DNA from 4 places in the Phytopseudomonas argentinensis genome. Region 3 is predicted to be linked to each of the others. Evidence: riboswitches for the same ligand, from Rfam matches in the RefSeq annotation. Region 3 holds a riboswitch; each other region holds the start of a gene.
The links. Region 3 has a riboswitch for cobalamin ahead of cobO (cob(I)yrinic acid a,c-diamide adenosyltransferase). Riboswitches for the same ligand answer to the same signal wherever they lie in the genome.

Region 1: another riboswitch for cobalamin. It lies ahead of SA190iCDA_RS05985 (TonB-dependent receptor domain-containing protein); the one in region 3 lies ahead of cobO (cob(I)yrinic acid a,c-diamide adenosyltransferase).
Region 2: another riboswitch for cobalamin. It lies ahead of cobW (cobalamin biosynthesis protein CobW); the one in region 3 lies ahead of cobO (cob(I)yrinic acid a,c-diamide adenosyltransferase).
Region 4: another riboswitch for cobalamin. It lies ahead of SA190iCDA_RS14905 (ABC transporter substrate-binding protein); the one in region 3 lies ahead of cobO (cob(I)yrinic acid a,c-diamide adenosyltransferase).

What each region holds. Positions count from the first base shown of each region.
Region 1 is NZ_CP056087.1:1,319,631-1,325,420, reverse strand. It holds gene dxs (1-deoxy-D-xylulose-5-phosphate synthase) at 1-1,569, shown strand, start outside; cobalamin riboswitch at 1,612-1,830, shown strand; gene SA190iCDA_RS05985 (TonB-dependent receptor domain-containing protein) at 1,934-3,787, shown strand; gene SA190iCDA_RS05980 (AI-2E family transporter) at 4,107-5,117, opposite strand; gene SA190iCDA_RS05975 (helical backbone metal receptor) at 5,213-5,790, opposite strand, start outside.
Region 2 is NZ_CP056087.1:599,675-605,464, reverse strand. It holds gene cobN (cobaltochelatase subunit CobN) at 1-341, opposite strand, end outside; gene cobW (cobalamin biosynthesis protein CobW) at 740-1,789, opposite strand; cobalamin riboswitch at 1,887-2,077, opposite strand; cobalamin riboswitch at 2,174-2,376, shown strand; gene SA190iCDA_RS02810 (CbtB domain-containing protein) at 2,471-2,656, shown strand; gene SA190iCDA_RS02805 (CbtA family protein) at 2,667-3,386, shown strand; gene SA190iCDA_RS02800 (cobalamin biosynthesis protein) at 3,383-3,790, shown strand; gene cobM (precorrin-4 C(11)-methyltransferase) at 3,866-4,639, shown strand; gene SA190iCDA_RS02790 (hypothetical protein) at 4,602-4,916, opposite strand.
Region 3 is NZ_CP056087.1:3,620,385-3,626,174, reverse strand. It holds gene ttcA (tRNA 2-thiocytidine(32) synthetase TtcA) at 1-318, shown strand, start outside; gene SA190iCDA_RS16235 (DNA-3-methyladenine glycosylase I) at 341-1,060, shown strand; gene SA190iCDA_RS16230 (NAD-dependent deacylase) at 1,060-1,839, shown strand; gene SA190iCDA_RS16225 (C40 family peptidase) at 1,894-2,529, shown strand; gene SA190iCDA_RS16220 (C40 family peptidase) at 2,665-3,192, shown strand; cobalamin riboswitch at 3,262-3,487, shown strand; gene cobO (cob(I)yrinic acid a,c-diamide adenosyltransferase) at 3,624-4,259, shown strand; gene SA190iCDA_RS16210 (cobyrinate a,c-diamide synthase) at 4,274-5,581, shown strand; gene bluB (5,6-dimethylbenzimidazole synthase) at 5,578-5,790, shown strand, end outside.
Region 4 is NZ_CP056087.1:3,340,129-3,345,918, reverse strand. It holds gene nhaA (Na+/H+ antiporter NhaA) at 1-874, shown strand, start outside; partial or broken gene SA190iCDA_RS14925 (2-hydroxyacid dehydrogenase) at 1,009-1,202, shown strand; yybP-ykoY riboswitch at 1,396-1,562, shown strand; gene mntP (manganese efflux pump MntP) at 1,603-2,130, shown strand; gene ykgO (type B 50S ribosomal protein L36) at 2,479-2,634, opposite strand; gene SA190iCDA_RS14910 (type B 50S ribosomal protein L31) at 2,631-2,891, opposite strand; cobalamin riboswitch at 3,136-3,333, shown strand; gene SA190iCDA_RS14905 (ABC transporter substrate-binding protein) at 3,502-4,509, shown strand; gene SA190iCDA_RS14900 (FecCD family ABC transporter permease) at 4,506-5,540, shown strand; gene SA190iCDA_RS14895 (ABC transporter ATP-binding protein) at 5,537-5,790, shown strand, end outside.

The DNA.
Region 1 (5,790 bases), 2.3 Mb from region 3:
GCCGCCTTCCCGCGTCGCTCGGAGAGCGAATACGACACCTTTGGCGTTGGCCATTCCAGCACCTCGATCAGCGCCGCACTGGGCATGGCCATCGCCGCCCAGCGCCAGGGCAGCAAGCGCAAGTCGGTGGCGGTGATCGGCGACGGCGCGCTGACCGCCGGCATGGCCTTCGAAGCGCTCAACCACGCTGCCGACGTGAAGGCCAACATGCTGGTGGTGCTCAACGACAACGACATGTCGATCTCCAAGAACGTCGGCGGCCTGTCCAACTACCTGGCCAAGATCCTCTCCAGCCGCACCTACGCCAACGTGCGCGAAGGCAGCAAGAAAGTGCTGTCCAAGCTGCCCGGCGCCTGGGAAATCGCCCGCAAGACCGAAGAGCACGCCAAGGGCATGCTGGTCTCCGGCACCCTGTTCGAAGAGCTGGGCTGGAACTACATCGGCCCCATCGACGGCCACGACTTGCCGACCCTGCTGGCCACCCTGCGCAACATGCGCGACCTGGAGGGCCTGCAGTTCCTCCATGTGGTCACCAAGAAGGGCAAGGGCTTCGCGCCGGCCGAGGTCGATCCGATCGTCTACCACGCCATCACCAAGCTGGAGCCGATCAACGCGCCGGCCGAGGTGAAGAAGCCGTCCGGCCCGAAATACTCCAGCGTGTTCGGCCAATGGCTGTGCGAGATGGCCGCCCATGACGAACGCCTGATGGCGGTCACCCCGGCCATGAAGGAAGGCTCCGACCTGGTGGCGTTCAGCGAGCGTCACCCGGATCGCTACTTCGACGTGGCCATCGCCGAGCAGCATGCGGTGACGCTGGCCGCCGGCATGGCCTGCGAAGGCGCCAAGCCGGTGGTGGCGATCTACTCGACCTTCCTGCAGCGCGCCTACGATCAGCTGATCCACGACGTCGCTGTGCAGAACCTCGACGTGCTGTTCGCCATCGACCGCGCCGGCCTGGTCGGCGAAGACGGCCCGACCCACGCGGGCAGCTTCGACCTCTCCTACCTGCGCTGCATCCCCGGCATGCTGATCATGACGCCGAGCGATGAAAACGAGCTGCACCACATGCTCACCACCGGCTACCAGTTCACTGGCCCGGCGGCAGTGCGCTACCCGCGCGGCAGCGGCCCGAACGCAACCATCGACCGTGAGCTGACGCCACTGCCGATCGGCAAGGGCGTGGTGCGCCGCCAGGGCAAGGGTGTCGCCCTGCTGGTGTTCGGCGTGCAGCTGAATGAGGCCCTGCGCGTCGGCGAAACCCTGGACGCCACGGTGGTCGACATGCGCTTCGTCAAACCCCTCGACGAAGCGCTGGTCAGCGAACTGGCTGCAGGCCACGAGCTGCTGGTGACCATCGAGGAAAACAGCGTGATGGGCGGGGCCGGCAGCGCGGTCAGCGAATTCCTTGCCGCCCAGGGCACCCTCAAGCCAATGCTGCACCTGGGCCTGCCCGACAGCTATGTGGAGCACGCCCGCCCCGACCAGATGCTCGCCGAATGTGGCCTGGACGAAGCGGGCATCGAAGCGGCCGTGCGTCAGCGTCTTGAAAAAGGCTCAAGCAAAGCCTGACCGACTTGCTTGTGTTTCATGCAGTCACCTTCTAAGGTACGCCTCGTTCACCTCCTGCCAGGTGCGCGCGGCGCTGCCACGCCGCGCGTTAAACGGGAAGTCGGTGCGCTCGCTCCGCGCGCCAAGCCGACGCTGCCCCCGCAACGGTAATCGACCGCAATCAGCCGATTGCACAACCGCTCAACCGCCACTGGGTCTACCGGGAAGGCCAGCGGTTGCAGGTCGAAAGCCCGGATACCGCCCTTGCAGGACGAGACGTGTGTTGCGGAGGGCACCACCGTCAAGCGCTGCATGGGCTCATTGCCCCGGCTGGGCTTGCTCCTGCCCTCCTCGAACGTCTGCCGACCTTTGAGGAATTCACAGAATGAAATTATCCCGCCTGCTTCTGGCGACGTCGCTGGCCCCCGGCCTGGCACTAGCCTCCCCGACGAACTACGAGGATGCACTGAAGCTCTCGGAGACCGTGGTGACGGGCAACCGTGACGTGCAGCCGCGCGAACGGAGCAGCACCCCCACCACGGTATTCACCCGCGCCGACATCGAGCGCCTGCAGCCCGGCAGCGTGCTCGACCTGCTGAGCCGGGTGCCAGGGGTGCAGGTCACCCGCGCCGGTGGCCGCGGCAGCACCAGCGGCCTGTACATTCGCGGCACCAAGACCGCACAGAGCCTGGTGCTGGTCGACGGTCAGCGCATCGGCTCGGCATCTGCTGGTGGCGCGCCGCTGGAATACCTGAATGTCGAGCAGATCGAACGTGTCGAAGTGCTGCGCGGCTCACGCTCGGCCATCCATGGTGCCGATGCGATTGGCGGCGTGGTGCAGATTTTCACCCGTCGGGCTACGGGCGAAGGGCTCAACCCGCGCCTGCGCGTCGGCTATGGGTCGAACCACAGCTGGGAACGCAGCCTGGGCCTGTCCGGTGGCGATGCCGACACTCGTTTCAACCTCGGCCTGAGCGCCGACGACACCCGCGGCATCAATCGCACCCATGCCCGCGTGGCGCCGGACAGCGATCGCGACGCCTACCGCATCAACGCCTTCAGCGCCACCCTCAGTCACCGTTTCAGCGAAGCGCTGGCAGCCGGCTTCAGCGTGCTCGACCAGCGCGGCGAGAGCGAATACGACGGTGGCTGGGAAGGTGCCTACCCGTACGCCGACTATCAACTGACCAGTTACTCCGGGTTCCTCGACGCCCAGCTGCTGCCTGACTGGAAAAGCCGCCTGGAAGTCGGCCACAGCGAGAACCGCTCCGTCGAGCGCTTCGATGACGTGCCCGCCAGCAGCCCCTTCAACACCTACCGCAACAGCCTGGCCTGGCTCAACACCCTCGACCTGGGCGACGGCCACAGCCTGCTGCTCGGCGCCGATGGCTACCAGGAACAGCTCAACAGCGATACCGCCTACGCCGAGGACAGCCGCTGGAACCACGCCCTGCTGACGCAGCACCGTTACCGCGGCGAGCGCTTCAGTACCGAGCTGGGCCTGCGCCACGAGAAGAACCAGCAGTTCGGCAGCGCCAACACGTTCAGCGCGGCCCTGGGTTACCAGCTCGATGCGCGCAACGAGCTGATCTTCTCCTACGCCGAGGGCTTCCGCGCGCCGACCTTCAACGACCTCTACTGGCCAGGCGGCGGCAACCCGGACCTGCAGCCGGAGACCTCGAAATCCTACGAGTTGCAGTGGCGCAGCCAAGTGGCCGAGCGCACGGCGCTGCAGGCCTCGGTGTACCGCACCGACCTGCGTGATGCGATCAACGGCTGGCCCGCCGAGAACCTCGACAAGGCGCGTATCAACGGCTTCGAAGGCAGCCTGCAGCAGGAACTGCTGGGCTGGCAGGCCGCCCTTGGCCTGAGCCTGATCGATCCGCGCGACCGCAGCACCGGCAGGCAATTGAATCGCCGCGCCAAGCGCACCCTGAGCCTGGATGTGGATCGCCAGTTCGGCGACTGGTCATTCGGCGCCACCTGGCAGGCGGTCAGCCGTACCTACGACGACGTCGACAATCAGCGCGAGATCGCCGGCCACGGGCTGCTTGGCCTGCGCGGCAACTGGCAGGCGACAGCGGAGCTGGCGCTGGGGCTGAAAGTGGATAACGTGCTGGACAAGGGTTACAGCCGCGCCCAGTACGGCGATGGAAGCTGGCCCGTGACGAATTACCGGGAATACCGGGAAGAAGGCCGTACTGCCCTGCTGTCACTGACCTGGACCCCGGCGTTCTGAGAGCCCGGTCACGACCTTGTTCATTCGGAAACCCCGAATCCGTATTCCTGTGGATTGGCGGCGAAGTGGCGGAAGCAGCTGCAAGCTGCAAGCTACAAGTTCAAAGCAGCCCGCAGTGCTCTAGCTTCTTCTTGCCGCTTGAGGCTTGCGGCTTGAAGCTCAATATTCGCTTCTGCCTTTCTGTCATCACTGCTCGTGGCGCCTCGTCGAGAGAGCATGAAGAGGCCTGAGTCAGGAAATGGCCCGCAAGCGGCACCTACCCGGTCGATGGATCTCCCCGATCCGTTTAAACGCTGCGGGGGCGATCCAGCCGACATGATCACACCCAGCCCTGGGCCTTGAGTTCGCTCTTCACATAGGCGTAGTAGACCGGCGCCGCCACCAGCCCGGCGATGCCGAAGGCGGCCTCGAACACCAGCATCACCAAGAGCAGCTCCCAGGCCCGCGCCTTGATCTGCCCGCCGACGATGCGCGCGTTGAGGAAGTATTCGACCTTGTGGATAACGATCAGGTAGGCCAGTGCGCCCAGCGCCACCCAGATCGACAGCGACAGGCCGACCACGAAGATCGCGGTGTTGGAGATCAGGTTGCCGACCACCGGCAGCAGGCCGGCCACGAAGGTGATCACGATCAGCGTCTTGGTCAGCGGCAGGTGCACGTCGAACAGCGGCAGTACGCCCATCAGGAAGATGCCGGTGAAGGTGGTGTTGAGCAGGGAAATCTTGATCTGCGCGAAGACGATATTGCGAAACGCCTCGACGAAACGCTGCACGCGGGTCAGCAGGGCGCCGGCCAGGGGCTTGAGCTGATCCGGCTCGGGCACGCTCTGCAGGGCGATCACCGCGCCGAGGATCATGCCGATCAACACGGTGACGAACATGTGCACGGCGCCCTTGCCAAGCAGCTGCAGCTCGCTGATGTGCCCGCGCAGCCAGTCGTGCAGCGCGACGCGGATATCGTCGACGTTGGCCGGCAGGTAGGCCACCAAGGCTTCGGGCAACTGCTCGCGGGCGCGGTCGATCACACCGAGCAGCTTGCCCATCATCCGCCCCGGGTTGTTGAGCTCGTGCATCAGCAATGAGAAGGCGCCGGCGAAGAGCAGCCCGAGCACGGCGATCACCAGCACGCTGAGCACGCCGACCGCCAGCACCCGGCCCATGTGCCCCGCCAGCAGGCGCTGCATCGGCTGCGCCAGGCGGTTGACCAGTTCGAACACCAGCAGGCCGGCCAGCAGGCTGGGCAGCAATTTCAGGGGAAAGACCAGCAGGAGCGCGGCACCAACGATCAAGGCGCTGGCAGGGGAAAACCAGGGGGATACGGGGGCTTTCATAACGTCTGCAGTGAACCGGAAGGCGTTCAATCTGCCAGTTGGCGGCGCGCTTTACCAGCGTCATCGCACGCCCCGAGCGCAAGCCTTGACGGCGATCACCTGGCCGGCGCGAGCAACGCACAGAGCCTGGCCGTGGCAGCGAGCATTTGAAAGCTGGGTCGCTCGAGGCCTTTATCAGGCAACACCACCAACTGCTCGCTCCTTACCGCCCTGAGTTGCGGCCAGCGCAGCCAAGACTGCAACTGGCGCGCATCCCCGGCGATGATCAACGCCGGGTCACGCTGCAGCACAGCCTCCACGCTGACCTGCGGCGCGGGCAGCCTGAGGTCGGCAAACACGTTGCGCGCCCCGCATACCTGCAGGGCATCGCTGATGATCTGCTCGCCGCCGACGGTATACAGCGGTGCATCCCACACCTGATAGAACACCGGCAAGGGCTCGTCACGTCGATAACGCGCCCGTAACGCTTCGAGCCCTGCGACGAAGCGATCATGCAGGCGCCGCGCCGCCTGCGGCCGACCGAGCCGCTCGCCGACCAGCAGGAACTGCCTGGCCAGCTCGTCCAGCGAATGGGGCTCGAGCACCAGCATGGGAATATCGAAGGCCTGCAATTGCTCGCGCTGGGCAGCGCTGACACTGCCCGGCCACACCAGCAGCAGATCCGGCTGCAGGG
Region 2 (5,790 bases), 2.1 Mb from region 3:
GGCACCAGAATCAGCGTCTTGCCCTGCCCGGCCAGTTCCACCAGCCGCTCGATGCCGTAGCGCCAGTAGCTGACGCCGCCATGCACGGAAATCATGATGACCTTGGCGTGCCGGAGCACCTGCTCGACGTAGAAGTCCACCGAGGCGTTGTTGCCCAGCTGCGCCGGGCTGGCCAGGCGCAGGCTGGGGTAATCCTCGGGTAGATGGCGGGCGACTTCGGTCAGCAGCGACAGGTGCGAATCACCGGTGCACAGCACCACCAGCTCGGCGGGGGTCTGGCCGAGGTCGGCGATGCTGTCGGCCGGCAGCGCCTGGCCGGGCTGGGTCCGTAGCAGGTGCATTTAGGCGAGCCGCAAGCTGCAAGCCGCAGGCTGCAAGCTGCTGTAGGGGGGACTCAGGAGCGCAGCGAACAGTCCGCCAAGCCCTGCAGCGTTCTTCACCACGACGCCCCATCGAAAGATCGACGGCATGCGGCTTCGCGACGACTGCACGGATGCAGGAGGTCGAGCGACGCAGGAAGCCAAAGCCGAGTACGCCCTACTCGCTGCAAACTCGAAGCCGCCGTAGGGCGGACTCAGGAGCGCAGCAAACAGTCCGCCAGGCCATGCGGAGTTCTGCACAAGGCCGCCCCATCGAAAGATCGGCGGCGTACTGCTTCGCGACGACTGCATGGATGCAGGAGGTCGAGCGACGCAGGAAGCCAAAGCCGAGCACGCCCTACGCGCGAGCGCGCTTCGCATCAGGCCAACGCCATCTTGAGTTCGGTGGCGATGCCGGCGTGGTCGAGCTCCTGGCCGATCACGATCAGGCGCGTCACCCGGGCTTCGTCGGGCTTCCAGGCGCGGTCGAAGTGCTTGTCGAAGCGCTGACCGACGCCCTGCAGCAACAAACGCATGGGCTTGTTCGGCACGGCGACGAAACCTTTCACGCGCAGAATGCCGTGTTTGCCGACCACGTCCCTCAGGGCAGCGAGCAGGCGCGCCTCGTCCGCTTCGGGTAGTTCCACGTGGAACGAGTCGAATTCGTCGTGATCGTGATCGTCGTCTTCATCGTCATGGTGGGTACGGCGGCCTTCGATATGCAGCTCGGTCTCGCTGTCCAGGCCCAGCAGCACCTCCAGCGGCAGCGAGCCGCCATGGGCCTCGACCACCTTGACCGCCGACGGCAGCTCCTCGGCCACTTCGGCGCGCACCGCGGCCAGCGCCTCGGCATCGAGCAGGTCGGCCTTGTTGAGGATCACCAGGTCGGCGCTGGCCAGCTGGTCGGCGAACAGCTCGTGCAGCGGCGATTCGTGATCGAGGTTGGGGTCGAGCTTGCGCTGGGCATCGACCTGATCGGGGAAGGCGGCAAAGGTGCCGGCCGCCACGGCCGGGCTATCGACCACGGTGATCACCGCATCGACGGTGCAGGCGTTACGGATTTCCGGCCAGTTGAAGGCCTGCACCAGGGGCTTGGGCAGGGCCAGGCCGCTGGTTTCGATAAGGATATGGTCGAGATCGCCGCGGCGCTCCACCAGCTCGCGCATCACCGGGAAGAACTCTTCCTGCACAGTGCAGCACAGGCAGCCGTTGGCCAGTTCGAACACCCGGCCATTGGCTTCTTCCTCGCTGCAGCCGATGGAGCACTGCTTGAGAATCTCACCGTCGATGCCCAGCTCGCCGAATTCGTTGACGATCACCGCGATGCGCCGGCCTTCGGCGTTTTCCAGCATGTGCCGCAGCAGGGTGGTCTTACCGGCACCGAGAAAGCCGGTGACGATGGTGACGGGAAGTTTGGCGAGCGTTTTCATGGTGGCCCCTGGCGTCTACAGAAACGGCGAGCGGGCAATAGGATGGCAGGCACGAGCAGGGCTCGCGCCAAGGCATCACCGGATCACCCCGCCCGGTTGTCGAAAGCGTTATCGAGGCAGGTCTCCTGGCTGGCAGGTCATGGCACGCGGCCGGCCTTCCCGGTCTCCCAGTGGCGATTGGCGACGCACTCGCTGCTTACAGTTGCGGGGGCAGCCACGGCGATCCGTGTTCCCTCTTGAACCTGTTAGAAGCCTTCTGAACAGGTTTCCTCTCCATGGCGACCCATGGAGAACCTCGAAGACCGCAAGGCTACGCAGAGCCTGGGTAACGGTCAATCGCGGCGCGACCTGCAGCATATTGACGCTCTGGCCGCTTCGTGGTGTTCTTGCCCGGTTGTTTCAGGTGTCTCACGCCGCCGCGCGTGAGGTGAAACGGGAAGCCGGTTAGAGTCCGGCGCTGCCCCCGCAACGGTAAGCGAATGCCAGGATCGTTTTGGCCACTGTGCACGCGCATGGGAAGGCCGATCCCTATCGCCGCAAGGTGATCGTCGTGAGCCCGGAGACCGGCCTGAATCCTCTGTTTGGCAACCCGCGGTGGGCGGGCACGCGCCGATCGCTGCCTGCTCGTGCGGGCTGTCTCGCCGTGTCCTGCTGTGCCGTTTACCCCTGAGGTCTACGATCATGTCCAGCAGTGTCCTTTCCGATTCCAGCGCCTCTGCGCTCCCCCTGTCGCAACGTATCCTGCTCGCCGTTGGCAGCTGCGTGCTGGGCGCCGTGCTGATCTTCTTCGCCGGCTTCTCCCAGGTCGAAGCCCTGCACAACGCCGCCCACGATACCCGGCATAGCGCCGCGTTCCCCTGCCACTGAGGGCACCAGAATGATCAAGCGTATCGCCCGGACCGCCGGGTTCGCCGGCCTGCTCGCCGCCATCGTGCTGACCCTGCTGCAGAGCCTGTGGGTAACCCCGTTGATTCAGCACGCGGAGACCTTCGAAGTCGCGGAGCCTGCAGCCACAAGGGAACATGGCCATGACACTGGCACCGTCGCTCACGACCATGACGGCGCCGATGGCCACGGCCATGACGGTGAAGCCTGGGCCCCTGAGGACGGCTGGCAGCGCCTGTTATCCACAGGCCTGAGCAACCTGGTGGTGGCTGTCGGCTTTGCGCTGATGCTCGCCGGTCTGTTCACCCTGCGTGCCCCCGAGAAAACCTGGCAGGGCCTGCTCTGGGGCCTGGCGGGTTTCGCCACCTTCGTACTGGCACCCTCCAGCGGCCTGCCGCCGGAACTGCCAGGCACTGCCGCGGCGGACCTGCTGCTGCGCCAGTACTGGTGGATCGGCACCGCGGCCTCGACCGCCGCCGGCCTGGCGTTGCTGGCATTCGGCAGCAACTGGCTGCTGCGCATTCCGGGCGTGATGATTCTCGCCCTGCCCCACCTGATTGGCGCGCCGCAGCCCGAAGCACATGAAAGCCTGGCGCCCGAAGCGCTGGAGCATCAGTTCATCCTCGCCTCGCTGCTGACCAACGCGGTTTTCTGGGCCGCCCTGGGCCTGACTGCCGCCTGGTTCCATGGCCGTGGGCGCCAGCCGCAGTGAATGAGCGGCCCATCCTCGTCGCCGGCCTGGGTTGCCGGCGCGAGTGCTCGCGCGATGAGCTGCTGGCCTTGCTCGACAGCACCCTGGCCGAGCAGGGCTCGAGCACGGCTGAGCTGACGGCCCTGGCCAGCAGCGCCCACAAGGCGGCTGAACCTGGCCTCCAGCTGTTGGCCGCGCACCTGAACCTGCCGATCCACTTCCTGCCCGCCGAGGTGCTGGCGGGTTACCATGGGCGCCTGACCGAGACCTCGGCCAAGGCGTTGCGGGTGACCGGCATGCCAGGCATCGCCGAAGCCAGCGCCCTGGCCCTGGCCGAACAGCTGAGCGGCCGACCCGCTCGCCTGTGGATAACCAAGCGCAAGAGCGCCGCCGCCACCCTGGCCGTAGCCCGAGTCGATGGGTAGGGATCAAGCCCTATCGATCTGCCGGGATTTTCATCGGTCGATACAAGACACCGCCACCCCATATTCAGGAACCGCATGACCGTCTACTTCATTGGCGCCGGCCCCGGCGACCCCGAGCTGATCACCGTCAAGGGTCAGCGCCTGATCCGCAGCTGCCCGGTGATCCTCTACGCCGGCTCGCTGGTGCCCGACGCGGTGCTCGACGGCCATCAGGCCCATCAGGTGGTCAATACCGCCGAGCTGCACCTGGATGAAATCATCGCCCTGCTGCGCGCCGCCCACGCCCGTGGCGAGGACGTGGCGCGGGTGCATTCCGGCGACCCGTCGCTGTATGGCGCCATCGGCGAGCAGATTCGTCACCTGCGCGCGCTGGGCATACCCTTCGAGATCATTCCCGGCGTGACGGCCACGGCCGCCTGCGCTGCGCTGCTGGAAAGCGAACTGACGCTGCCCGGGGTGTCACAGACGGTGATCCTCACCCGCTACGCCAGCAAGTCGCCGATGCCGGCCGGCGAGCAGCTGCAAGACCTCGCCCGCCACGGCGCGACCATGGCCATCCACCTGGGCGTACCACACCTGGCGAAGATCGTCGCCGAGCTGCTGCCGCACTATGGCGCCAGTTGCCCCATCGCGGTGGTGCATCGCGCCAGTTGGCCGGATCAGGACTGGGCGATCGGCACCCTGGCGGATATCGAGGCGAAGGTCAGCGCCAAGGGCTTCAAACGTACCGCGCTGATTCTCGTCGGCCCGGTACTGGGCGCGGAGGATTTCGCCGACTCGGCGCTCTACAACGAAGGCCACCGCCACCTGTTCAGGGCAGGCGCTGCAGACGATACAGGCTCTCGCTGACCTTGCCGCAGTTGTCGGCAATGGCGATCTGCGCCCCCTGGCGGGCAAGGCGCTCGTTGAGGTCGCTGGCGTACAGCTGCTTGAGGAAGGTCGGGTAGTCGAGCGCCCCATGCTGGCCGAACAACCAGGCATGCAGCGCGGGCAGACGAAAGCTCCACGCCCCCTCCTGGCAATCGAAACCGGCCTCACGCAGCCGTACGATCAATTGCTGATCACCCTGCAGCACCGCTTGGCAGCAGCCATGCAGGGTATCGACCCAGACGGCCAGGTCAGGCAACCCCCCCGCTTGGTGACCAAGCCAGGGGCGAACATCGGATCCAGCAGCAACGATACGATCCCGCCGGTGGTGAGTGCGAGGTAGGGCGGTGCGCCGGACTGTTTTTTCATACCCGTGTAGGTCTGTCAAGGCCAGGTTAAACATCATTATGCTTTTTAACCCTCCCGATCTGCGCGTGACCGAGCCTCAGTCGGCGCTTGCAGAGGTCTCCTCGAGGGGAGCCACCCGCACGACACCTCCGTCAATGGGTACGATCAGACGCCCAGCACGCATTTCGATGCCTGCTCGTGCGCGTTGTGCCGCGGCGGCACCAGATGCTGGCTGCTCTACGGCAGCAGGTAGCACGGCAACCGCTGGCGCGCCGGACACCTGGCCAGCGGGGGGCTGTAACGGTTGGGCTGTCGCCGGGCCCAGCTCTCTCACGAGCGCCGGCGGCGTGGCGCCCGAGCTGATCAGTGACAGAGGCACCACGGGCGCAGGTCGGAAGTTGGACAGCCTCGGCGCTGGCACGGCTGGGGCCGTAACAGGAGAGCTAACCGCAACCGGTTCAGCCTCAGCCAACCTGGGTGACTGGGCCGAACCATTGGCGCAACCGGCCACCAGGCCCAGTGCTCCTACCACTACCACTACACGCTTCATCTCAACTCCCCCACCGCAACCGCTGCGACAACTACGCGCACCGCCATAGAATCACCAGCGCCTGAAAACATCCTAATGACCACAGCTGCCGGACAGTCCGATTGCCCTGCCTCAAACGCCGTGACCGATGATTGACGAACACTCCTTGAACCACGAAATCGAGGTCGTGGCGGCGCAGATCAGGACGATAAGCCTTTCAAGGATCGCCATGCAATCAGCGACTTCCTGGATCTCC
Region 3 (5,790 bases):
GCCGACGACGGGCGCAACGTGGTGATTCGCCCGCTGGCCTACTGCAGCGAGGCGGATATCGAAGCCTACAGCACGCTCAAGGAATTCCCGATCATCCCCTGCAACCTGTGCGGCTCCCAGGAAAACCTGCAGCGCCAGGTGGTCAAGGACATGCTGCAGGAGTGGGAGCGCAAGTCGCCGGGCCGTACCGAGATCATGTTCCGCGCCCTGCAGAACGTGGTGCCCTCGCAACTGGCGGATCGCAACCTGTTCGATTTCACCAGCCTGAAGATCGACGAGCAGGCTACACCACGCTTTCTCAACGTGATGAACCTGTAATCTCGAGGGCTGACCACAAGCGATGCACGATTATCGATGGCTGCATGAGTACTGCGTGAACCGCTTCGGCTCGGTCGAGGCGCTCGAGGCGCGGCTGCCGCAGCCGGTTTCGGACAAGAAGCTGCGCGCGCTGGGTAACGATCGCTACCTGTCGATCATGAGCCTGCGCATCTTCAGGGCCGGCCTCAAGCACAGCCTGGTCGACGCCAAGTGGCCGGCCTTCGAGGAAGTGTTCTTCGGCTTCGACCCGGAAAAGGTCGTGCTGATGGGGGGCGAGCGCCTGGAACGACTGATGCAGGATGCCCGGCTGATTCGCCACCTGGGCAAGCTCAAGAGCGTGCCGCGCAATGCGCAGTTCATCCTCGATGTCGAGCACGGTGCGCTCACCGGCCCGGCGGCTGCGGGGAAGGCCGCTGCGCCCAAACCCGGCTTCGCCTTTGGTGCGCTGATCGCCGAGTGGCCGGTGACCGATATCGTCGGCCTCTGGCACTGGCTGGCCAAGCAGGGCACCCAGCTCGGCGGGCTTTCCGCGCCGCGCTTTCTGCGCATGGTCGGCAAGGACACCTTTATTCCCAGCGACGACATGGTCGCCGCCCTCAAGGCGCAGAAGATCGTCGACAAGGTACCCAGCAGCCAGCGCGACCGCGCAGCGGTTCAGGCAGCATTCAATCAGTGGCATTGGGAAAGTGGTCGGCCCCTGTGCCAGCTTTCGGTGATGCTGGCCCATACGGTCAACCATTGATGCGGCCGCAACTGCAGCGCCTGGCGTCGGCGTTCATCGACGCGCAGCGCATCCTGATCATCACCGGGGCGGGAATTTCCGCCGACTCCGGCTTGCCCACCTACCGCGGCATCGGCGGCCTGTACAACGACCATACCGATGATGGCGTGCCGATCGAGGTGGCCATGTCCGGCGAGATGCTGCGCCGTGATCCGGCGCTGTGCTGGAAATACCTGGCGCAGCTTGGCAGCGCCTGCCTGGGCGCCGGGCCGAACGCCGGCCACCAGGCGATAGCCGAACTGCAGGCCATCAAGCCCGAATGCTGGGTGCTGACCCAGAATATCGATGGGTACCACCGCCTGGCCGGCAGCCCCATGGACCGGCTGATAGAGATTCACGGAGAATTGGCGCCGCTTTATTGCCAGCGATGCGGACAAACCGACGAGCGGTTGGCCGAGCATCTGCAGCGGCCGCTACCACCGCTGTGCGCGGCTTGCGATGGCGTGCTGCGCCCACCGGTGACGTTGTTCGGGGAGCTGTTGCCGTCCGTAGCCCTGGAGCGTCTACGACGGCAGTTGGCGAAGGGTTTCGACCTGGTGATCAGTGCCGGCACCAGCGCCAGCTTTCCTTATATAGCCGAGCCGCTGCTGCAGGCGCGCCGGTCGGGAGGCGTGACGGTGGAGGTCAATTTGTCGCACACCCGGGTCAGTGACCGGGTTGACTTGCGGCTGGAAGAACGGGCCTTAGATGTTTTCCCGGAACTACTGAGTCACATCGCTGCTCATAATATTTGCAAATGAGCCCGTTCGCGGGCATAGTCGCGGCTGTTCATTTTTCATGCCACGGTCGTGCCCATGCGCAAACGCTTCGCACCCCTCGTGCCTCTCGCACTCACATTGGTTCTCGCCGCCTGCGCTAACCACACCTCGCAACCCCAGATCGATACGCCTCAGGCCCAGGCTTCATTGCCTGCCAGGCCGGTGGTCGCTGCGCCTGTCGTGGAGCTCAAGGATGCCGGCGAAAACGACGCTGTCGTCGATTTCGCCAATCATGCCCCTTACGCCTTGCCGCAACTGGCGGACAGCGTGCTGGAAAAGGGTATTTCCCTGATCGGCACGCGCTACCGCTTCGGTGGTACCTCGGTGAAAACCGGTTTCGATTGCAGCGGCTTCATCGGCTACCTGTTCCGCGAGGAGCTGGGGATGGAACTGCCGCGCTCGACTCGCGACATGATCAACATCGATGCCCCGCTGGTCGATCGCAAGGCCCTGAAACCCGGCGATCTGGTGTTCTTCAGCACGGCCGGTCGCGGCCGCGTCAGCCACGCCGGCATCTACCTGGGTGACGATCAATTCATCCATTCCTCCAGCCGTCGCAGCGGCGGCGTGCGTATCGACAGCCTGGACGATGGCTATTGGAAGCGCACCTTCATTGAAGCCAAGCGCGTTCTGGCATTGGCGCCGACCGAGCATTTGGCCTCTCAACACTGATGGGGAGTTGCCCGGTCAGCATGCTCGGGTAACAATTCGAATGTTTTCAAGCGACTGCAGTGTAAAGCTAAAGCTTGCACTGCAGTTGTGAACACGGCAGAGTAGGGCGCATTCAGGCTCCAGGATCGTCCGTCCATGACTGCCACCGTCCGTATCGCCTTCCTTCTGCTCGCCGCACTGCTCGGTGCCTGCTCCAGCCGAGTGCCCGCACCTGCCCCGCAACCCGTCGTGGTCATGCCTGCACCCGGTGGTTATCAGGGGGGCGCGGACGATGTGCTGTTCCGCGCACTGGGTCTGGTGGGTACCCCCTATCGTTACGGCGGCAATACGCCGGACAGCGGTTTCGACTGCAGTGGGCTGATCGGCTACGTGTACCGTGACGCCGCCGGCATCAGGCTGCCGCGCTCGACGCGCGAGCTGATCAGCATGCGCGCGCCGACCATTGGCCGGGATTCCCTGCGCAGTGGCGATCTGGTGTTCTTCGCCACCAACGGTGGACGGCAGGTCAGCCATGCCGGCATCTACGTCGGCGAAGGGCGCTTCGTGCATGCGCCATCCTCAGGTGGCACGGTGCGCCTGGACAGCCTTGGCAACAGCTACTGGCAGCGCACCTATATCGAAGCCAAGCGCGTCTTTCCGGTGGAACTGGCCAGCCATCCCTGAGCATGCCGTCGCGCGAGGCCGTGCGACATCACCGACTCTGCGATTGACGCTTACGCCGTCAGTCCTTACCCTTTGCGACCTGCTTCAGGTGCCCCTGGTCGCGGCCAGGGGTGAAACTGGGAAGTCGGTGCGCTGCCGCCAAGCGAGCAATGCCGACGCTGCCCCCGCAACGGTAAACGAGTCCAACCACGCTTCTGGCCACTGTATCGCTGATACGGGAAGGCGCGTTGGTCGCTGTGTCCCAGGGGACTCGCGCTCGCAAGCCCGGAGACCGGCCTGTCGCTTTTTCCTTAGGTTGCGCGGTGGGCGCGGCCGGTGCGCGGCCCCAGGGCCAGCCCCTGCCTGCTCCTGCGTGATCGTTTTTATCGTCAGGCATCAATGCATGCCTGAGCGTTTCAGCTGCGCAGGCGTGCTGGCACCGAGGAGATCCCATGAGCGAGTCGACCCCACCCCCCAGTCGCGAATCGGCCGAACGCGATGCGCGCCACAACGCCCGTATGGCGCGCAAGAAGGCGCTGATGGACGACAGGATCGCCCAGGCCCAGGACGAATACGGTTTGCTGCTGGTGCACAGCGGCAACGGCAAGGGCAAGAGCAGCTCGGCCTTCGGCATGGTTGCCCGAGCGCTGGGCCATGGCCTCAAGGTGGGCGTGGTGCAGTTCATCAAGGGCGGCATGGCCACCGGCGAGGAGCAGTTTTTCCGCCGTTTCCCCGATGAAGTCAGCTACCACGTGATGGGCGAGGGTTACACCTGGGATACCCAGGATCGCCAGCGCGACATCGAGAAGGCCCGCCAGGCCTGGGATGTCGCCAGGCAATTGCTGGGCGATCCGCGGATCGCCCTGGTGGTGCTCGATGAGCTGAATATCGCCCTCAAGCACGGTTATCTGGACCTGGATCTGGTGCTGCGCGATATCGAGTCGCGCCCGGAACTGCAGCACGTGGTGGTGACCGGCCGCGGCGCGCCGCCGGCGTTGCTCGAGGCCGCCGACACGGTGACCGAGATGACCCTGGTCAAGCATGCCTTCAAGGCCGGGGTGAAGGCGCAGAAGGGCGTGGAATTTTGAATACGCAGCAAGCGCTGTCCGTCGAGCCGGGGACGCCACGGCGCTGCCCGACCCTGGTGATTGCCGCGCCGGCTTCGGGGCAGGGCAAGACCACCGTCACCGCCGCCCTGGCGCGCCTGCATACCCGGCAGGGCAAGCGGGTGCGGGTATTCAAGTGCGGGCCGGATTTTCTCGACCCGATGATCCTCTCCCGTGCCAGCGGCAACCCGGTCTATCAGCTCGACCTGTGGATGGTCGGCGAGGCCGAGAGCCGGCGGCTGCTCTGGGAAGCGGCGGGCGAGGCCGATCTGATTCTCATCGAAGGCGTGATGGGGTTGTTCGACGGCTCGCCGTCGGCAGCTGACCTGGCGCGTCGTTTCGGCGTGCCGGTGCTTGGGGTGATCGACGGTTCGGCCATGGCCCAGACCTTCGGCGCCCTGGCCGTTGGCCTGGCCAGCTACCAGCCGGACCTGCCGTTCTCCGGCGTGCTCGGCAACCGGGTCAATCCAGGTCGCCATAACGACCTGATCCGTGACAGCCTGCCGGCCTCGATCCGCTGGTACGGCTCGTTGCCGCGCAGTGCCGCCATCGAGCTGCCAAGCCGGCACCTTGGTCTGGTACAGGCCGCCGAGCTGGCCGACCTGGATGTGCGCCTGGATGCCGCGGCCGATGCCCTCGAGCAGACCGCCACCCTGACCATGCCGCCGCCCGTGACCTTCGCGGCGCCCGCGCTGGCGCCACTGGAACCGCTGCTGGAAGGCGTGCGTATCGGCGTGGCGCACGATGCGTCCTTCGCCTTTATCTACCAGGCCAATCTCGATCTGCTTGAGCGCATGGGGGCGACCCTGGTGTCTTTCAGCCCGCTGGGCGACGAAGCGCTACCCGAGGTGGACAGCCTCTATCTGCCCGGCGGCTACCCGGAACTACATCTGCAGGCACTGAGTGGCAATCGACCGATGATCGACGCCATCAGGGCGCACCAGCAGGCCGGCAAGCCGCTGCTCGCCGAGTGCGGCGGCATGCTGTACCTGCTCGAATCGCTGAGCGATGTCGCCGGCGAGCGCGCCGAACTGGCCGGCCTGGTGCCTGGCCACGGGCAGATGCAGAAGCGCCTGGTCGCCCTGGCGTTGCAGCGCGTGGCACTGCCCGAGGGCGAACTGCGCGGGCACAGCTACCACCATTCGCGCCTGGAGTCCGGGTTGCAGCCACTGGTCCTTGGCGACTGTCCGAATGACAAGCCGGTCAGCGAGGCGGTATTTCGGATCGGGCGCCTGACCGCCTCTTATATCCACTTCTATCTGCCGTCGAACCCGACGGCCGCCGCGGCGTTGCTGCGGCCATGAGCGAGCACGCCTTCAGCGCCGAAGAGCGCGCCGCCATCTACCGCGCCATCGCCGAGCGCCGCGACATGCGCCATTTCAGCGGCGGCGAGGTGGCGCCCGAGCTACTCGCCCGCTTGCTCGAAGCCGCGCACCAGGCGCCCAGCGTCGGGCTGATGCAGCCGTGGCGCTTTATCCGCGTCACCCGGGCGGCGCTGCGTGAAGGCATTTAC
Region 4 (5,790 bases), 280 kb from region 3:
CATTCCCTCGGGCGTGCGCATTTTCCTGCTGACCCTGGCGGTGATCGACGACGTGATCGCGGTGACCCTGATCGCGCTGTTCTATTCCGACGGCCTCAACTACAGCGGCTTTGCCCTGGCCGGTGTTGGTGCACTGGCCGTGCTGGGGCTGCAGCGCATCGGCATCGGCTCGGCCTATGCCTACGTGCTGCCAGGTGCGCTGATGTGGGGCGGCTTGTTGATGACCGGCGCGCACCCGACGCTGGCCGGGGTGATTCTCGGCCTGATGACGCCGGTGATGTGCCTGCCCACTCGCGAGCTGCCCCGTGATGCCGTCGGCCGTATCGCCCGCGAGCTGGAGGACGACAGCGGCACGGCGGTGGCCTCCAACGAGGCCGCGCAGGCGCTGCGCGAGTTGCGCCTGGCCCAGCGCGAATTACTGCCGCCGGTGGTGCGCGTGCAACTGGCACTGCACCCCTGGGTCACCTTCGGCCTGATGCCGTTGTTCGCCCTGGCCAACGCCGGGGTGAGCCTGGGTGGTACCGATCTGTCGTCGAGCACCTCGCACTGGGTGATGATGGGCGTGGCCATCGCGCTGCTGGTGGGCAAGCCGGTCGGGGTTATCAGCGTCGGCTGGCTGGTGGTCAGGCTCGGCCTGTGCCGCTTGCCCGCCGACGTGTCCTGGGGCGGTGTGGCCCTGATCGGCCTGTTGGCGGGGATCGGCTTCACCATGTCGATATTTATCGCCAACCTGGCATTCAGCGATGCCAACCTGCTGGCCGCCGCCAAGCTGGGCGTGCTGCTGGGATCGCTGGCCTCGGCACTGCTGGGGCTGACCTGGGGCGTGCTCTACGTGCGCCGCCTGCGTGCCGCCCAGGCAGCCAGCGCCGCCTAGCGAGCGAGTCGGTAAACGGAATCGGCGGCGTGCCCGGGTTCAGTTGCTAGCGGCGGAACTGGCTGGGCGGCAGTCCGTGGATCTGCCGGAAGCGCCTGGGACAGTTGGCCTCGTCGCCGCGCTGCAGTGGGTAGATCGCCGGTGCCGGGCTGGACGTGTTCGCCGACGAGCCCCAGGTGCCCGGCGAGCTGTTCGAGTTCGAGCAGGTGGTGCCGCAGCCGCGCCAGCGCCACGATGCAGACCCCCACGGGTATGGGCGAGATGGTCGTCGCCAGCCTGGTGGACGTATTTCGCCGGGCGCCCGTTCAAAGGCAGCGTCACTGGCTGAGTGTCGCGGATGGCGGCTTCCGCCGAGCCGCCCTCTGGAGCTCTGCGCCCCCCTGTTAGCCGCGGTGCAAGACAGCCCATCGGCACGCTGCCTGCGCAGCCAGTGGCCGGGTAGCGAACCTTCCTGTCGAAACGACTGATTTCCCGGTAGAAAAAATGGTTTTTTCGCGCTGCGCTTTTGAGTAAAGTGCGGGCCTCTTTGGGGAGTAGCCTGCTTCCGGGTTCGCTCGGCAGCGTTCGTATCAACATTCTCGGCAGCAGCCGTGGTACGAACACCTTTCGGTTGGTGAGACCAATGACTGATACGTGCCTGAGGTCGGGCGCGTGTATCGGTCATTGACTCGTAGCCCGACCGAGACGTAACCGTGAGTTTCCTTTCTCTTGTCTTCCTGGCCTTCGCCATGTCCACCGATGCCTTCGCCGCGGCTGTCGGCAAGGGCGCCTCGCTGCACAACCCCCGATTTCTCGATGCCCTGCGCACCGGTCTGATCTTCGGCGTGATCGAAGCCATCACGCCGGCGGTCGGCTGGTTCATCGGCCAGGCCGCGGCTGGCTATGTGGAACAGTGGGATCACTGGATCGCCTTCACGCTGCTGCTGTTACTCGGCGGCCACATGATCCACGCGGGCTTGCAGCCCGAGGCCGACGAGGCAGGAGAGAAACCCACGGCGCATTCCTTCTGGCTGCTGGCCGCCACGGCATTCGCCACCAGCATCGACGCGCTGGCCGTGGGTGTCGGCCTGGCTTTCGTCGATGTGAACATCTGGCCCGCGGCGCTGGCCATCGGCCTGGCGACCATGACCATGGTCACCATAGGCGTGATGCTCGGGCGCCTGATCGGCACCGCGATCGGCCGCAAGGCGGAAATCCTCGGCGGCCTGGTGCTGATCGGCGTGGGCGCGGCGATTCTCTATGACCACACCTTGTAAGCCGCCAGACCGCCGGCAGCCAAGGTCGAATGGGCTCAGGTGCTCTGGACTTTTCGGGCGCTGTCCCGCTGCATGACCAGGACGTAAAGGTACGGTAGCAGGTGCTGGCTGCATTCCACGGCTTGGCACCCCTGGCAACAGGCCAGCCGATAAGGGAGGGATATGGTTATTGTCGGGAGTCCGGCGCGGCCCTGGCGATTCGCTTCGCCATGCTGCGCGTAGAGTTGTCAGTGCCGCTGCCGAGGGCGGCGAGCTCGTCCGCGGCGATAGCTTCCAATCGCAATGCCCCGTCGACGCCGTGATCCCTCGCTGAGGGTGCGCGGCGCCTCGAGGCGGTGATACAGGCGCTCAGCCCTTGTTCTTGCGCTGGGGTTTGGGGCGGCCCTGTACGCATTTGAAGCGCGGCTCGGTCTTGCAGATCACGTAAATGCGTCCGCGACGTTTGACGATCTGGCAGTCGCGATGGCGCAGCTTGGCCTGTTTCAGCGAGGCGACGACCTTCATGACTTGGCGCCTGCGAAGCCGGCGAAGCGCTTGTTGAAGCCGGCCACGCGACCTTCGCTGGTGACCTGGCGTTGCTGGCCGGTGTAGATCGGGTGCGATGCACTGGATACGTCCAGGGTGACATAGGGATAGGTGTTGCCGTCACTGTGCTGGCGCGTCTTGTCGGTCTCGACCGTGGAGCCGATCAGCCAGTAGGCGTCAGCGGCAACGTCGTGAAACAGGACAGGGCGATAGGTGGGGTGGATATCGGGTTTCATGGGGGCTCCATTGGCTACGTTATAAAGTAACGCATTCAGTCTTGATGATTTTAATTCTCATTACAAGCCTTGCTCGTCGATTCGGGGGCACCGCGAAAACCTCGCCTAAATGCGCTTGCCAAAATGTTATGTTGTAACAATAATGGCGGCGCTTTTCGTAGGGCGTTGCGTGGCTCTGGCTGAAGAGGCCTGGTGTTGTGAACGGTAAAACGGCGGCAAAGCGCTGCAGGCGGATCACTTAATCGTTTAAGATGCCGGCGCCGGTTTCCGTGAGGAATTAATAGGGAATCCGTCGCCACCTCGGGTGGCCAAACGGAACTGCCCCCGCAACTGTAGGTATCGAGCAGCGCTGCATTCGTGTCACTGGGAATCGCTTCCGGGAAGGCCGCCGCGTTGCGCAGACGTACCAGTCAGGAGACCTGCCGGCATGGGTCTGCTTCCGCTTCTGGTGGGCAGGCGCCAGTAATCGAACCGCCGGCGGGGTGTCCGGGAGGGGGCATCCGTGATCACTTCCCGCAAGGGACAGGCGTGGCCGTGGCCGCGCGGCGTGATGTGTTCTCCAGCCTACGCACTGCCTTTATGCGTATTTGTTGATTAGGAGATCACCCGGATGTTCGTGTCACGCCTTGCCCTCATCGGTGCCGCCCTGAGTCTGTCTTCTCTGACCTGTGCCGCCGGCCCGACCCAGTATCCGCTCAGCCTGGAAAACTGCGGGCAGTCGCTGACCTTTGCGAAAAGCCCCGGCACTGCCGTGACCATCGGCCAGGCGGGCACCGAAATCCTCTATTCCATGGGCCTGGGCGAGCGCCTGGCCGGTACTTCGCTGTGGTTCAGCCACGTGCTGCCCGAATTCGAGGCGCAGAATGCCAAGGTGCCGCGCCTGGCCGACAACGACCCGAGCTTCGAGTCGGTGATCGGCAAGCGCCCGGGCCTGGTGGCGGTGCAGTTCGAGTGGATGGTGGGCGAGCAGGGTGTGGTGGGTACGCGTAAGCAGTTTCACGACCTGAACATCCCCACCTACATCATGCCCACCGACTGCGAAGGCAAGGACAACCTGGTCGGCGCCGACGGCACCCGCCTGCAGCCGTTCCAGATCGACAGCCTGTACAAGAGCATCGACCAGCTGGCGCAGATCTTCGACGTGCAGGACAAGGGCGACGCCCTGGTCGCCGATCTGCAGAAGCGCCTGGCCGCGGCGGTGGCCGGTGCCGAGCAGCGTCAGGCCAGGGATATTTCCGCGCTGTTCTGGTTCTCCAGCCCGGACATGGATCTGGACCCCTACGTGGCGGGCCAGAAGGGCGTGGCCGACTACATGATGAAATCCCTGGGGCTACGCAACGTGGTCGAGTCCAACGAGGAATGGCCGAGCGTCGGCTGGGAGACCCTGGCCAAGGCCAACCCCACGGTGCTGGTGCTGGCGCGCATGGACCGCCGTCGCTTTCCCGCCGACGATGTGCAGAAGAAGCTCGAATTCCTGCGCAACGACCCGGTCGCCAAGCACATGGATGCCGTCAAGCATGGGCGCATCGTGATCATCGATGCCGATGGCATGCAGGCCTCGCTGCGCATGATCAGCGGCATCGAAACCCTTGCCAAGGCCGTTGACGACTTCCAATGATCGCACGCAGTTCGCGCCTGTTCCTGCTGACCCTGTTCTGCCTGCTATTGCTCGGCGTGGCGGTGATCGCCGGGATCGCCCTGGGTGAAACCCACATTGCGCCCTCGGTGGTGTTCCAGGTGTTGGCCAACAAGCTGTTCGGGGCAGGCTTCGTGCTCGACCCGATCGACGAGGGCATCGTCTGGAATTACCGCCTGACCCGCGCCCTGGTCGCCGCCAGCTGCGGGGCCGGGCTGGCGGTGTCCGGAGTGGTGCTGCAGGCATTGCTGCGCAACCCCCTGGCCGACCCCTACCTGCTGGGTATTTCTGCCGGCGCCTCGACCGGCGCGGTTTCCGTCGCATTGCTCGGGGTCGGGGCCGGCATGTTGTCGCTGTCCATGGGCGCCTTTCTCGGCGCGGTCGCCGCATTCGGCCTGGTCGCGCTGCTGGCCCGGGCGGCGGGCGGTGGCGCCATCAGCGGCAGTGCGCAGATCATTCTTGCCGGCATCGCCGGCTCCCAACTGTTCAATGCGCTGACCTCCTTTCTGATCACCAAGTCGGCCAGCGCCGAGCAGGCCCGCGGCATCATGTTCTGGCTGCTCGGCAACCTCAGCGGGGTCAACTGGCAGGACGTACTGCTGGCCGTGCCGATGGCGCTGGCCGGGGTCTTGCTGGTTGCCTGGCATACCCGGGCGCTGGATGCCTTCACCTTTGGCGCCGAGTCGGCGGCCTCCCTGGGCGTACCGGTGCGCCGCGTACAGGCCACCTTGATCGCCTGTACCGCCCTGGTCACGGCGGTGATGGTGTCGATCGTCGGCTCCATCGGTTTCGTCGGCCTGGTGATCCCCCACGCCGCGCGGCTGCTGGTCGGTGCGCGGCACGGCCGGCTGGTGCCGGTCTCGGCACTGACTGGCGCGGTGTTCCTGATCGCCGCCGATGTGCTGTCGCGTACGGCGATCAAGGGCCAGGTGCTGCCGATCGGCGTGGTCACCGCCCTGGTCGGCGCGCCGGCGTTCGCGGTGATTCTGGTGCGCGGGAGGCAAAGGCGATGAGCACCATGTTGCAGTGCAGCGACCTGGGTTGGTCGGTAAAGGGCAGGGCGATCGTGGCGGGCGTCGACCTCGAGGTGCGCCAGGGCGAAACCCTGGGACTGATCGGGCCCAACGGTTCGGGCAAATCGACCCTCCTCAAGCTGCTCTCCGGCATTCGTGCACCGGGCAGTGGCCAGGTGCAGCTCGATGGCAAGCCGTTGGCGAGCCTGAGCCGCCGCGAGGTGGCCCGGCAACTGGCGTTCGTCGAGCA